3 regions of the Glutamicibacter sp. AOP12-B1-11 genome follow, and region 3 is predicted to be linked to each of the others. Evidence: riboswitches for the same ligand, from Rfam matches in the RefSeq annotation. Region 3 holds a riboswitch; each other region holds the start of a gene.
The links. A riboswitch is a leader RNA that binds a small molecule or an ion and turns the genes downstream of it on or off. The one in region 3 is predicted to bind thiamine pyrophosphate.
Positions count from the first base shown of each region.

Region 1 (4,288 bases), on a different contig from region 3:
GGCCAGCCGCGGCGCATAAACGTGCCCAAACGCAAGCCCGCCAGCGGCAAGGCAAAGAGCGTAGCAAGGATGACCACGCAGGCAGAGACCCAGTCGATGGTCGAGATCAACGGCAAGGTTGCCGCAGCGATCGCACCCAGCTTGGCCAACGGATTGATTTTTGCCAGCCAGCTATCCCCCAAGGGCGCGTCGAGCATCGGGCCTTGGCGTACCGCTGCCGGCTTGGCATCCGGCTCCTCGCGAGTCATTACGATCTGCGCCGCGTTGAGCGCGTGAGCGAAATCTTCATCGTGGGTCACCGCGACCACGGTTATCCCCGATTCGAGCGCCTCGATCAGGATGTTTGCCAGTTCCAGCCACGTATTGGCATCTTGCCCGAAGGTCGGTTCGTCCAAGATCAATACATCTGGTGAGGCGGCCAGCACCGTCGCTACCGAAAGTCGGCGTTTCTCGCCACCGGAGAGCGTGAACGGGTTGGCCTCGCCCAGATGGGCAAGCCCCAAGCGGTCCAGCAGTTCCTCCACCCGCAGAGCAATCTGCGCTGGAGCGTACTTCTCGTTCTCCACCCCGGCCTGGCGTGCTCGGGTAGGTGCGAATGCCAATTCTTCGCGGACGCTTTGCGTGACGAATTGATGTTCCGGTTCCTGGAATACCGACCCGATCCGTGCAACCAATGCCCCTGCCCGCCAGCTGAAGGGTTGCGGACTCAACCCATCGGCCAGGTCGCTGCTTGCTTCGACACTGCCCGTAGCCGGCTCAAGCAATCCGCCTAAGGTCAGCGCCAAGGTGGATTTCCCTGCACCATTTTCCCCGCGAATTACCAACGCTTGGCCGGCGCGCAGCCGCAAGTTGATTTCGGCCGTGCGCACCGCCTGCGGATGGCGCGCCGCGCGCAGGTTCACCGCCGCGAGCAGTTCCGCTCCCTCGCGTGAGTGAAGAGGTTCGGTGTGCGGAACGTAGCCGGGAATCCAAATGCCCGCCCTGGCTAATTCACGGCGAATCTTTTCATTCTCAAAGAGCGCCCGCGGCTCGAGGTCATGGGCGATCCCTCCGCCAGGGGCAAGGACGAGTACGCGGTCTACGTGTTCTGCCCAGGCCTGCAAGCGATGTTCCACCACAAGCAGTGTCGCACCGGTGGCATTGGCGGCGGCAATCACCGCATCACGCAGCGGCGCGATCCCCGACGGGTCAATGTTTGCGGTGGGTTCGTCCAGGAGCATCAGACCGGGGCCCATAGCAAGAATCCCGGCCAAGGCCAGCCGCTGCTTCTGGCCACCGGAGAGTTCCTGGGTGCGGTGCGACAAATCCAGATTCCCAAGTCCTACCGCGCGAAGCACCTCGGGGATTCGCGCGCGGATCAGTTCCGGAGCCATTCCAAGATTCTCCGCACCGAAGGCGACATCGTCGCCGACCCGGCTCTGCACGATCTGTGTTTCGGGGTCTTGCTGCATCAACCCGACCGGGAAGCTGCGGGCAAAGGCATCCCGTCGCTGAATCTGCAGTTTGCCAGTGGCCTGCTGCCGTTCGTCGATCTCCAGAACTCCAGCCAAGGCGTGCAAGAGCGTTGATTTACCGGCGCCAGATGGGCCTAGCAGCAGGACCTTCTGCCCGGCGGGAATATGCAGGTCCAGTCCGCTAAGCGCCGGCAATGGACGTTCGGCATGGTGCCAGCCAAAGTTGTCGGCCGTGATCTCAAAGCCGCCACCGCCGAGGTGCCCGGGGGTGGCTTCGGTAGTCGAAGAACTCAATTCAGGCACTGCGCAGCGAACCTTCAAGGTGTGCCGAACGGCTAGCCAATGCTCCCAGGGCACCGGTCTTCGCCAGAGCACGGGTTGCCAACCACGAGAGAAGTCCGGCAATAACTAGGCCGGAAATGCCCATGGCAACTACGTGGAACAGCTTCATCGCCTCGGTGTACTCAGCGAAGTACCCCAGCAGGTAGGCTTCGCCGATTCCGCCGAAAATTCCCGACATGAATCCCGCAAGCAGTGCCACCGGCAGGTTCCACCGGCGGTACCGCACTGCGGCAAAGACCACCTCGGCTCCGAGCCCCTGGATCAGGCCGGAGAACAGCACCGCTAATCCCCATTGGGAACCTAGCAAGGCTGAGATGACGGCGGCGAGGATCTCGCAATACAGCGCGGCACCGGGTTTCCGGATAATCAACGCACCGAGCACCGCGGGAAAAAGCCACATGCCAGATACGAAGGCGCTTGCCGGTGGGAACGCCACGAAAGCAAGGCTGACCAATCCGTATCCGGCGTTCCAAGCCCAAAAGATAACGCCCGAGGCGACCGCGATTACCGAGGCCACAACGATGTCGACCACGCGCCAGCTGGCACGGTTAGTTGCTGGTGCAACGTTCATAAGGTTTGTCCTCCTATGTAAGGAGGGGAGATGCACGGACCGGTGGGCGTTTAATCGCGCGCCATGATCCGCATCCGAGATGCTCGACTTCCTTCGCCGGTACTAGCCGGGGCAGGTTCGAGGGTCTGCGATCTATCGCACTCTCAGCGTCTTGCACCGCGAACGGCATGACGCTCCCCTGTCGGAATGATTACTGCTCAACCACCATACCGCAGGTATGCTGGGCTACAGAACGAAACCTTACGACGCGAATGCGAGGTCCTCATGAACTCAGTGCAGAAGCTTGTTACCCTTGGAATTTCAATGGGAGCGGGAATGCTTGGAAGCCGACTGGTCGACAAGGTCTGGAAAGGCTTCACCGGAAACGACGCGCCACGTCACGGCAAGGAAGCAGCCGCGGAAGCGAGTATGCGCCAGGCTTTGGGGTTCGCCATTTTCTCCGCCGTGGTCGCATCGATTATCCAGGTGCTGGCTGATCGCGGCACCAACAAGGCCATGAAGAAGTTCAGCAAGTAACATTGCCGAATTCCTTTGGTGGGGCAGGCCATTTGGCCTGCCCCACCAAAGTTTAACCAGCAGCTAGGTGCTCTCGGGCTCGTCGTTCTGTGCAGGTTTCGCTGGCGGCACCGCTGCGGTGGTTCCGGTCGTCTGCGAATGATTGCTAATGACCTGTTTTAGTTCATCAACATGCAAGGTTTCTTTCGCCACGTGCTTCGTGCGATATCCGGCGCGGCCAATCATGTGCGCCGATACCGGGGCAGTCAGCAGCTGCAATCCCCAGGCCAATGCAAAGACCGGGATCAGTCCCCAGCTGCGCAAGTGGATGATGAGTCCGGCGAAGAGCAGCAGGAAGCCCAATACTTGTGGTTTGGTGGCCGCGTGCATGCGTGAAAGCAGATCCGGGAAGGTAATTAAACCGATTCCGGCGATCAGCGACATCAGGGAACCAAGTACCAGCAAGAGCGCAGCGAGTGCTTCTAAGAACGTGTCCATTAGGCGTTCCTCTGATCCGATACGAACCGCGAGACGGTAACCGAGCCGATGAATCCCAAGGTGCATGCAACCACCGTGAACAGCAGGTAATCGGTGTGCCGGTTCAGCGCCATGTCTAGGCACAGCGCACTGGAAATGATCAACAGCATGACGTCGAGAGCGAGCACCCGGTCAAGAATCGAGGGGCCCTTGAAAACCCGCCACAGGCAAGCGATAGAGGCCAGCGCCAACATCACTCCGCCAATCCATACAGCTATTTCAATCATTTCTTGGGCTTCCTGCTGGAGAAATCCGGACCGCATTCATTCTTGATCGCCTCGTATTCATCGGGGCTTCCGATGGCCATGATCAACCGGCGTTCAATGTCGTGGATATTCGCTCGCGCCTTTTCCACATCCGCATCGCTATTCACATCGAGATAGTGCAGGTACAAGGTGGAACTGCTGCGGTCCACGTCCACCACGAAGGAACCTGGGATCAGGGTCAGCACATGGCCCACGGTCATCACTACCAAGTCAGATTCGGTGCGCAGCGGCACTGCGATCACCGCGCTGCGTGCCTTCTTACGGCGTACTATCGCAACTCGCGCCACATGGCCGCTGGCGACGAATACCTGACCGAGGAACCACGCGAAGAGCTTCAGGCAATACCAAAGGTTTATTCGTCCGGGAAGCACCACCGGCGGCAGCGGGAATAGATTCACGATGACGATCGAAATAATCGCGCCAAACAATAGATTCCCGGCCGAGAAGTCCTGCCACAGTGCACCCCATACGAAGATGAGCAGCAGGAGCAACGGCCACTCCTGCTTGAAGGTGGCACGGTGACGGACACCGGAGGTATCCAGCGCATCATCGATGCGCTGGTCACGATGTTTGAGGTTCTTGTCCTTCATGCGCCTTTCCTCCTAACTCAACGGTAGTACTGC
Region 1 covers NZ_JBQSYL010000019.1:73,816-78,103, reverse strand. Annotated here, with positions in the region: gene ACT3UQ_RS12560 (ATP-binding cassette domain-containing protein) at 1-1,748, opposite strand, end outside; gene ACT3UQ_RS12555 (ECF transporter S component) at 1,750-2,367, opposite strand; TPP riboswitch at 2,439-2,557, opposite strand; gene ACT3UQ_RS12550 (DUF4235 domain-containing protein) at 2,632-2,883, shown strand; gene mnhG (monovalent cation/H(+) antiporter subunit G) at 2,947-3,360, opposite strand; gene ACT3UQ_RS12540 (monovalent cation/H+ antiporter complex subunit F) at 3,360-3,626, opposite strand; gene ACT3UQ_RS12535 (Na+/H+ antiporter subunit E) at 3,623-4,255, opposite strand; gene ACT3UQ_RS12530 (Na+/H+ antiporter subunit D) at 4,268-4,288, opposite strand, start outside.
Region 1: linked by a shared signal. The riboswitch ahead of ACT3UQ_RS12555 (ECF transporter S component) and the one ahead of thiM (hydroxyethylthiazole kinase) in region 3 are both predicted to bind thiamine pyrophosphate.

Region 2 (4,288 bases), on a different contig from region 3:
GAGCCCAATTGCCACCACCGTTTTCTTACGAAATGCCTCGCCGCTCGAGGGCGCCCGGCTTAACCAAGAATTCCCGCCGGCTAAGCCGGCGGGAATTCTAACGATCATCACTCGCACCTTCAATGAGGTAACTCCAGACTAAGAGTCGACTCTGTGCTTGAGCTGAGTAATTCCGCGAGATAACCCGACAATCAACTATCGGCCCGCTGACGAGGATTATCTTGCCGATTAACAAGAGCATCCCGCCGGTTGCCCGGCGGGATGCTCCCGATCATCACTCGCACCTTCAATGAGGTAATTCCACTCTAAGATACGACTCTATGCTGGAGCTTTGGTTTGGCTCGGTATTCAAGCAACGGGTAGCTTGCAGTCGAACTACCTGGCGCCGGGACCTAGGATCCATCTGGAGGCGAAAGAAAAAGAACTACCGAGTAAATGATCTGGGTGTTGGCTATTGGAGCTTCTCGGGCAAGCGCGGAATTTTGAGTCTAAGGTCTTGTCGGCCCGCTCGGCAATCGACACCGGAGCGACCGGAAAAGTTTGCCGATCATTTCGTCGACAGAGTCCTGGCCTTGGGTGGGAACCGCCGGGCTCGTGCCGCACAGTGGGTTGAACGGCCAAAATTGAAAAGCTCCCGTTGGATACAATCCAACGGGAGCCTTACGATCATCACTCGCACCTTCAATGAGGTACTTGTAACTCTAAGCGCGCTTTCTGTGCAGGCACTTTGGCTGCGCTTCGGGTTTCCCGGTTCTAGAGCGTGCCGGGTCCAACAGGTATCTCTTCCCCGACATATACCTTGCCACCGCTTTCAAGGAACTGCCGGCTTTTCTCAGCCATCCCGGCCAATGCAGCCTGTGCCTCGGCGGATCCATATTCATCCCGAATGTCTTGGGAGATCCGCATGGAGCAGAATTTCGGGCCACACATTGAGCAGAAGTGCGCGGTCTTCGCTGGTTCCGCCGGCAACGTCTCGTCGTGGAACTCCTGCGCCGTAACGGGGTCCAGTGAAAGGGAGAACTGGTCATTCCAGCGGAATTCGAAGCGCGCCTTGCTCAGCGCATCATCCCGCGCCGTGGCGCCCGGGTGGCCCTTGGCGAGATCCGCCGCGTGCGCCGCAATCTTATAGGTGATCACCCCGGTCTTCACATCATCCCGGTTGGGCAGGCCCAGGTGCTCTTTGGGCGTGACGTAGCAGAGCATCGCGGTGCCATAGCGGGCGATTTCGGTCGCGCCGATTGCGCTGGTGATGTGGTCATATCCCGGAGCGATATCGGTGACCAGCGGGCCGAGCGTGTAAAACGGCGCCCCGTCGCAAAGCTCCTGCTGGCGTTCCACATTCTCGCGCACCAGATGGAAAGGGATATGCCCGGGGCCTTCGACCATCACCTGAACATCATATTTCCAGGCACGCTTGGTCAACTCCGCCAAGGTATCCAGCTCGGCGAACTGGGCCGCATCATTCGCGTCCGCAATGGAGCCTGGACGCAGCCCGTCGCCCAGGGAGAATGCGACATCGTAACGAGAGAAAATCTCGCAGAGTTCGTCAAAGTGGGTGTAAAGGAAATTCTCCTGATGATGCGCAAGGCACCAACCGGCCATAATCGACCCGCCGCGGGAGACCATTCCGGTGACCCGGTTGGCGGTCAGCGGGATGTAGCGCAGCAGCACACCTGCATGAATGGTCATGTAGTCCACGCCCTGCTCGCACTGTTCGATGACCGTGTCGCGGAAGATCTCCCAGGTCAGTTCGTTCGCTTCGCCGTTGACCTTTTCTAGTGCTTGGTAGATCGGGACGGTGCCGATGGGAACCGGCGAGTTGCGGATGATCCATTCACGGGTGGTGTGGATATCGTCGCCGGTGGAAAGGTCCATCACCGTGTCGGCACCCCATTTGGTAGCCCACTGGAGTTTGGAGACTTCCTCGGCGATCGAGCTGGTCACCGCCGAGTTGCCGATGTTCGCGTTGATTTTTACCAAGAAGGCCTTGCCGATGATCATCGGTTCGGATTCCGGATGGTTGATGTTCACCGGAAGGATTGCCCGGCCGGCCGCTAGCTCGCTGCGCACCAGCTCGACATCGCATTCTTCGCGCAGGGCCACATAGCGCATTTCCGGGGTGATGACCCCTTGCCGTGCGTAGTGCATCTGGGTGACCCGAGTCCCGGGTGCCGAACGCAACGGTGGTGCCGAGCGCCCGGCCCATTCGGCGCTCGCCGTGCCGCGGCGGACCGCGGATCTGCCATCATCGTGCAAGTTGCGCTCACGCCCGGCATAGGTCTCGACATCTCCACGCTCACGAATCCACGACTCTCGAAATGGTTTCAGCCCCGTGGTCGGGTCGCTCCCCGGGCCGCTGGTGCGGTACACCTGCAGCGGTTCGTTCGGCTCGCCGTTGGGGGCATCTGCCAGCTGGATCTGCGTGACAGGAACCGAAATTCCCTCAGACTCACGGTAGGCAAGGGTGTGGGCAGAGTGCTGTTCAAATTGTTCCACTGTGGGAAACTCACTTCCTTCGCCGGCATTACCCGGACAGGTTCAACGGTCGCGGACGGCGTTAGCCCGATCTCAGCCCCTGCGAGGGCACCCGTGTGGTCTCAAACAAGGTATCACGACTGACAACGTGGACTTGCAAGGAAGACGAGAAACTTTAAAGTGAAAGGCTCCCATTGGGCAATATCCAACGGGAGCCTTACGATCATCACTCGCACCTTCAAGGAGGTGTCTACGACATTACCCGGGGTTTCTATGTCAAAGCTGAGCATAAACTCGGCAATTCCGAAGAGCCGGGGTGACTACTTGTTCAGGCTGAGTTCCTGCGACGCGTCGACTTCGATCGCGGTCTTCTTCGCGGCGCTGGGAATGCAGGCCGCCAAGATTGCCGCGACCACGGAAATGCCAGCTCCAAGTATCAGCGCCACGCGGAATCCGGATTCTGACGGTAGTGAAGCTCCGCCGAAATCGGTGGTCATCTGGGCCAGCACCAGGCCGATGACCGCGGCGCCGGTGGTCGTGCCCAGCGAACGCATCAGCGTGTTAAAGCCATTGGCCGCAGCCGTTTCGCTGCGGGGGACTGCGCCCATGATGATCGCCGGCATGGCGCCGTAGGCCAGAGCCACACCACCGTTGATGACGAGGCTGGTGAGCATCAGGCTCCACGCGCTACCCATGCCGAGCAGGGTCAGGCAGTAGCCGACGGCGATGACCGAAACGCCAAGTACCAGCGTGAACTTCGGGCCTCGTGCGTCGGAAAGCCGCCCGCCGACAGGGGAGAGCACCAGCATCATCAGGCCGCCTGGAGCCATCCAGAGGCCGGCTGCGAGAATCGACTGGCCCAAGCCATAGCCGGTCTGCGACGGCAGCTGCAGGATCTGTGGCATGACCAGCATGCTGGCGTACATTCCGAAGCCGACGAAAATCGAGGCGATATTTGTCAGCAGCACGCGCGGAATAACAGCGGTGCGCAGGTCAACCAGCGGATCCTTGGTCCGTGTTTCCCAAATGCCCCAGATCAACAGCGTGAGGGCGGCCATTCCGAACAGGCCCAGCGTCAGCGGTGCCGCCCAGCCCCAAGAGGAGCCCTTGGAGACGGCAAGCATGAGCGAGATCAGGCCAATGCCCAGCCCAATGGCGCCCAGCCAGTCGAAGCGCTGTCCGGCGGCGCCGGCCGGCAGGGCAGGAATGAGTTTCCAGATGGCGACAACTACCAGCAGCGTGACTACCGCGCTGCCGTAGAACAGGGCGCGCCAGTTGGCGAAATCAATGACGGCGGCGGAAATCGGCATGCCGATGGCGCCACCGACGCCCAGCGTGGCGCTGACCGTGGCAATGGCCGAAGACAGGCGTTCCTTCGGGACAAGGTCACGCAGCATGGCGATGCCCAGTGGCACCATGCCCGAGCCTAGGCCTTGCAGTGCGCGGCCGACGATCATGACCTCCACCGTGGGGGCCATGGCGCACACGATGGAACCGAGGATCAGTGGCAGCGCCAGGATGAGCAGCATGCGCCGTTTGCCAAAGAGGTCGCCCAAGCGCCCGGAAATTGGTACTGCCACCGCGGCTGCAAGTAGCGTGGCGGTGATGATCCACGCGGTGTTTGAGGCTGAGGTATCAAAAATGCCGGGCAGCTGTGGGATCAGCGGCGTGACCATGGTCTGGGTGATCGACGAAGCGATGCCCGCGGAGGCGAGAACGGCGACTGCTAGACCTGAGCCGGGAATCCCGGCAGAGGTGGGTTTGGACACGAGAGCCTCTCAGAGTGAATGTGTAAGATACATAAAATGTTCAT
Region 2 covers NZ_JBQSYL010000040.1:16,548-20,835, forward strand. Annotated here, with positions in the region: gene thiC (phosphomethylpyrimidine synthase ThiC) at 754-2,496, opposite strand; TPP riboswitch at 2,494-2,601, opposite strand; gene ACT3UQ_RS18025 (MFS transporter) at 2,796-4,244, opposite strand.
Region 2: linked by a shared signal. The riboswitch ahead of thiC (phosphomethylpyrimidine synthase ThiC) and the one ahead of thiM (hydroxyethylthiazole kinase) in region 3 are both predicted to bind thiamine pyrophosphate.

Region 3 (4,288 bases):
CGAGCCGGGCGATCAATGCGTCGGTGTCCCCGATGGAGAGCACATAGTCCGGGGCCACGCAGGTCTGTCCGGTATTCATGAATTTCGCATAGGCCAGGCGCTTGGCGGTGGGCAATGACTGGTTGTCTACCACCGCGGGGCTCTTGCCGCCGAGCTCGAGGGTGGTGGGTGTCAGCTGCTTGGCGGCCGCTTCGGCGACCACCCGCGCGACCTGCTGTCCACCGGTGAAGAAGATGTGGTCCCAGCGTGCGGCGAGCAGCTCGGTGGCGGTGTCCACTCCGCCCTCGATAACCGCGTAGACCCGGGCGTCCAGGTACATCGGGAGCAGTTTCGCCAGCACCCCCGAGGTGGCCGGTGCGAGCTCCGAAGGCTTGAGCACCGCGGCGTTTCCGGCGGCGATCGCGGCGACCAGTGGAGCCAGCATCAACTGCAAGGGATAGTTCCACGGCCCGATGATCAGCACGACCCCCAGCGGCCGGGGTTCGACCTTGGCCATGGCCGGCTGCAGCGCGAAGGGAACCTTGACGGCGGTTGAATCCATCCACTCCGAGAGATGCCGTTGGGCGTGGTCGATTTCGGAACGGACCACGTCGATTTCGCTGAACTTCGCCTCGGTGGCGCTCTTGCCAAGGTCCTCGGCGAGCGCGTCGAGGAATTCTCCCGTGCGTTCGGCCAGCATCTTTTCCAGGGCACGCAGCTGCTGGGCGCGAAAGCGCCGCGGGTGCGTGATGCGGGTGTCGGCGGATCGGCGCAGGTGCCCGAGGACCTCGGTGATGCGCGAGGGATGCTCGTCTACCGGCGGTGCGGCGTCGCCGACGGGATCTGGAAGCGGATTTGAGGTAAAGAGACCCATGGCTCGATGCTACTTCATTGATTCCCCGGGATATTCCATTTGTATCAGGTGTTTGATACATTAGTTTTTCAACTTACGGAGGTAATTATGGATCAACTCTCCACCGCCGCGTTCAGCATGGCGATCGGCGCAGCCCTGATCTACGCGTGGCTGCGCACGGTTGCCCGTCAAGACAACAGGCCCGCACTGCTGCGGGCGAGATCCCACTCCTTCTGGTGCGCGCTGATTGCCTTCTTCGTAAGCAGTTCCGGCGGGGTGAGCAACCAGCAAGCGGCCCATGCCGGCGCCGGCGAATCCCTGTGGGCCAGCGATCTGCTCGCCGCCACCGGTCCGGCACTCTGGCTGCTGTCGATCTATCTGATCGGCCTCTACTCCTGGCCGGCGTCGGTGGCGAATGTGCGCGCGGCCTCCCTGGAACCTCGCTCGATGATGACGCCGTTGCCTAAGGCCTTGAGTGCCGTCGCCGCGCTGGTACTCCTCGGCGCCGGTCTTACCCTGTGGATGATCCGCGACGTCACCGGGGTCCCCCCGCAATATGAGGTTGCCTCCTCGGACGCCTACGGAAGCACCTGGGTTTCGCAGTCCGCGACCGACGGACTGCGTGCGGCGGACCAGATGCTGGCCCTGTTTGCCATCAACCTGGCCTCCCTGGCGCTGGCCCTGCTCATCGCGATGCTCTTCATTTTGCTGCGCAAACCGCTTGGTTCGCTCAGCCCCCACGATAACCAGGTATTGCGCGAAGTCTGGCTCAACCGGCTGCTGCGCACCTCGATCCTGGCCTTTGCCTCCGTTGGAGCCTCGTCGCTGCATTACAAGGCCTCGTGGCTTATGTCGCTGGATCGCACCATGTATCAACCCTGGCAAAACACCGCTAACGTGGCCATGCTCATCACCTTCATCGCCATGGCATTGTGGAAGCCACCGGAAAATTTTGCCAGAACCACTAGCCCAAAGCCTGCCTCCTCCTTTTTGCGGATGCGCGAAAATTTGTTTGCCATTGGATTCCTCACCACCGCGCTCACACTCATCGCACTGGCCTGCTCCTCCTCGCTTGTGCAGACCGAGTACGCGGACAATGCGCGCCCCGGTGAGAATGCCCCGCAGGCAATTGTGTCGCTCCTGGTGGTAGCCCTCTTGTTCTTGGTGCTCAATGCCGGGTTCCTGGGCTACCTGCACCTGAAGTCCAGGGGAACCCATTCACTGGCTCGGCACAGCGCAGACCTGCCGCGCTATGTCTATGTGCTCGCCGGACTCTTGCTCATCGGCGCCACATACCTGCTGATCAATCCACCATTCGAATATTTTTGGGGTCTAGTTCCGGTCAAACCGGTCTTTGCGCTGGGTGCGCTCCTCGCGTTGCTTGCCGCTACCGCCTGCCACATCTGGTGGGTTCGGCGTGCGGCCTTGCCTTGGGATGTCACCGTGGAGCAAGAAATTTGGTACCGCCAAGTCCACGAACTACGCGCCCTCCGTGTAGTCACCGCGGCGGCCGTCGCCATGCTGGCCTGGGGTTACGAGGCAGGTCCCTACGTTTCGGCCGTGGGGATCATCGTCTTCTGCTGCCCGGCAGTGATCATTTTGGCCCGCCCAGAAACTAGGGTGCCGCAGCGCGTATGAGCCAACATATTTTCGTGGACCTGGACGCGGCGGTTCCGCCCTATGAACAGATCCGCACGCAAATCTCTTCGCTGATTTCCTTGGGCGAGCTGCCGGCGGGAAGCAAGCTCCCTACGGTGCGGGCACTGGCCACCGATTTGGGGGTCGCTTCCGGGACGGTGGCCCGCGCTTACAAGGAACTCGAAGCCACCGGCCTGGTTTCCTCCCGGCGGCGTGCCGGAACGGTGGTGAACGCCGGAGCCGATATGGAGAAATCCTCCGGTGATCTGGTTCAAGCGGTGGATCGGGTGTGGGAGCTGGCCCGAGCTCAGGGAATCGACGAGGCCACCGTCAGGGCGCTGGTGCAACGCCGGGCGCGGCAATAATTTGTTCTTCCGCGGCTTTGGTGAGTACGCTCTAGCCAGTGACACGGGGTGTCGGATTCACCGACTGAGATGAGACCCGTCGAACCTGAACTAGTTCAAACTAGCGGAGGGATGTCGCATGACCCTGACTTCCGTTGCCCGGAATTACCGGCAACAATCCCCTTTGGTGTTTTGCCTGACCAATACCGTGGTCACCAACTTCACCGCGAATGCGCTGCTGGCCTCCGGGGCGGCTCCGGCCATGACCGACCTGCCCGGCGAAGCCGGGCCATTTGCCGCGGTGGCCTCCGCGGTCCTGGTGAACCTGGGCACCCCGAGCACCGAACAGCTGCGCGCCATGGACGAAGCGGTTCACGGTGCGAACCAGGCCGGCACCCCCTGGGTGCTGGACCCGGTGGCCGTGGGCGCATTGCCGGTGCGCACTGACTTCGCGCGAAAAATCGTGACCCAGCGCCCCACCCTGATCCGCGGCAATGCCTCGGAAATTCTGGCGCTGGCCGGGCGGAGCTCGACCGGGCGCGGAGTGGACGCGCAGGACACCGTGCACGCGGCCATCGAGGCCGGACGCCAGTTGGCCGCCGAATATGGTTCGGTGGTCGCGATCTCCGGGGCGGCCGATGCGATCATCGATGCCAAACGCACCACGCTGGTGCACAGCAACGGGATCGGCTTGACCGGGATTACCGGCGGCGGCTGCGCCCTGGGTGCAATCTGCGCCGGAATGCTCGCGGTGAGCGAAGACCCGTTCGACGCGGCGATCGCAGCCCACGGCCTGTACGGACTGGCCGCCGAAAAGGCCCTGGCCATCGGCCGCGGTCCGGGAAGTTTCGCCGCGGCCTTCCTCGACGAACTCTCGCTGCTGGACCCCGAGGAATTGCACAACCTGCGCCTTGAGGAGGCAAATAATGCGTGATCTGGGAATCTACCTGGTAGCCAACACCGAAAGCTGCCAGCCGCGCAGCACCTTGGAAGTCATCGAAGGTGCGGTGGCCGCGGGTGTGCAATGGGTGCAGCTGCGGGCCAAGAACGAGACCGCCCGCGAATTCTTCGAACTTACCTGCGCGGCGGCAGAACTCACCGCCGGCAAGGCCGAACTGCTGGTCAACGACCGCATCGACGTATTCCTCGCGGCACGGGCAGCGGGTGCCGCGGTCACCGGCATCCACATCGGGCAGAAGGATATTGCGGTGCGCTACGCCCGCGAAATCATCGGCGAGGGGATTATCGGGCTCAGCGCTTCCACCGATGAACAGCTGACCGGGGCCAACGCCGACGCGAAATACCTCGATTACCTGGGGGTCGGGGCGATCCGCGCGACGCCCACGAAGAAGGACCATCCCACCCCGCTGGGCATCGATGGATTCCTGCGGGCCAAGCGGCTCACCGAGCTGCCCGCCGTGGCCATCGGCTCGCTGACCGCCGCGGATGCCGCGGCGCTGCGCGACGGCGGGGC
Region 3 covers NZ_JBQSYL010000043.1:4,580-8,867, reverse strand. Annotated here, with positions in the region: gene ACT3UQ_RS18305 (aldehyde dehydrogenase family protein) at 1-853, opposite strand, end outside; gene ACT3UQ_RS18300 (hypothetical protein) at 941-2,470, shown strand; gene ACT3UQ_RS18295 (GntR family transcriptional regulator) at 2,467-2,835, shown strand; TPP riboswitch at 2,870-2,964, shown strand; gene thiM (hydroxyethylthiazole kinase) at 2,954-3,748, shown strand; gene thiE (thiamine phosphate synthase) at 3,741-4,288, shown strand, end outside.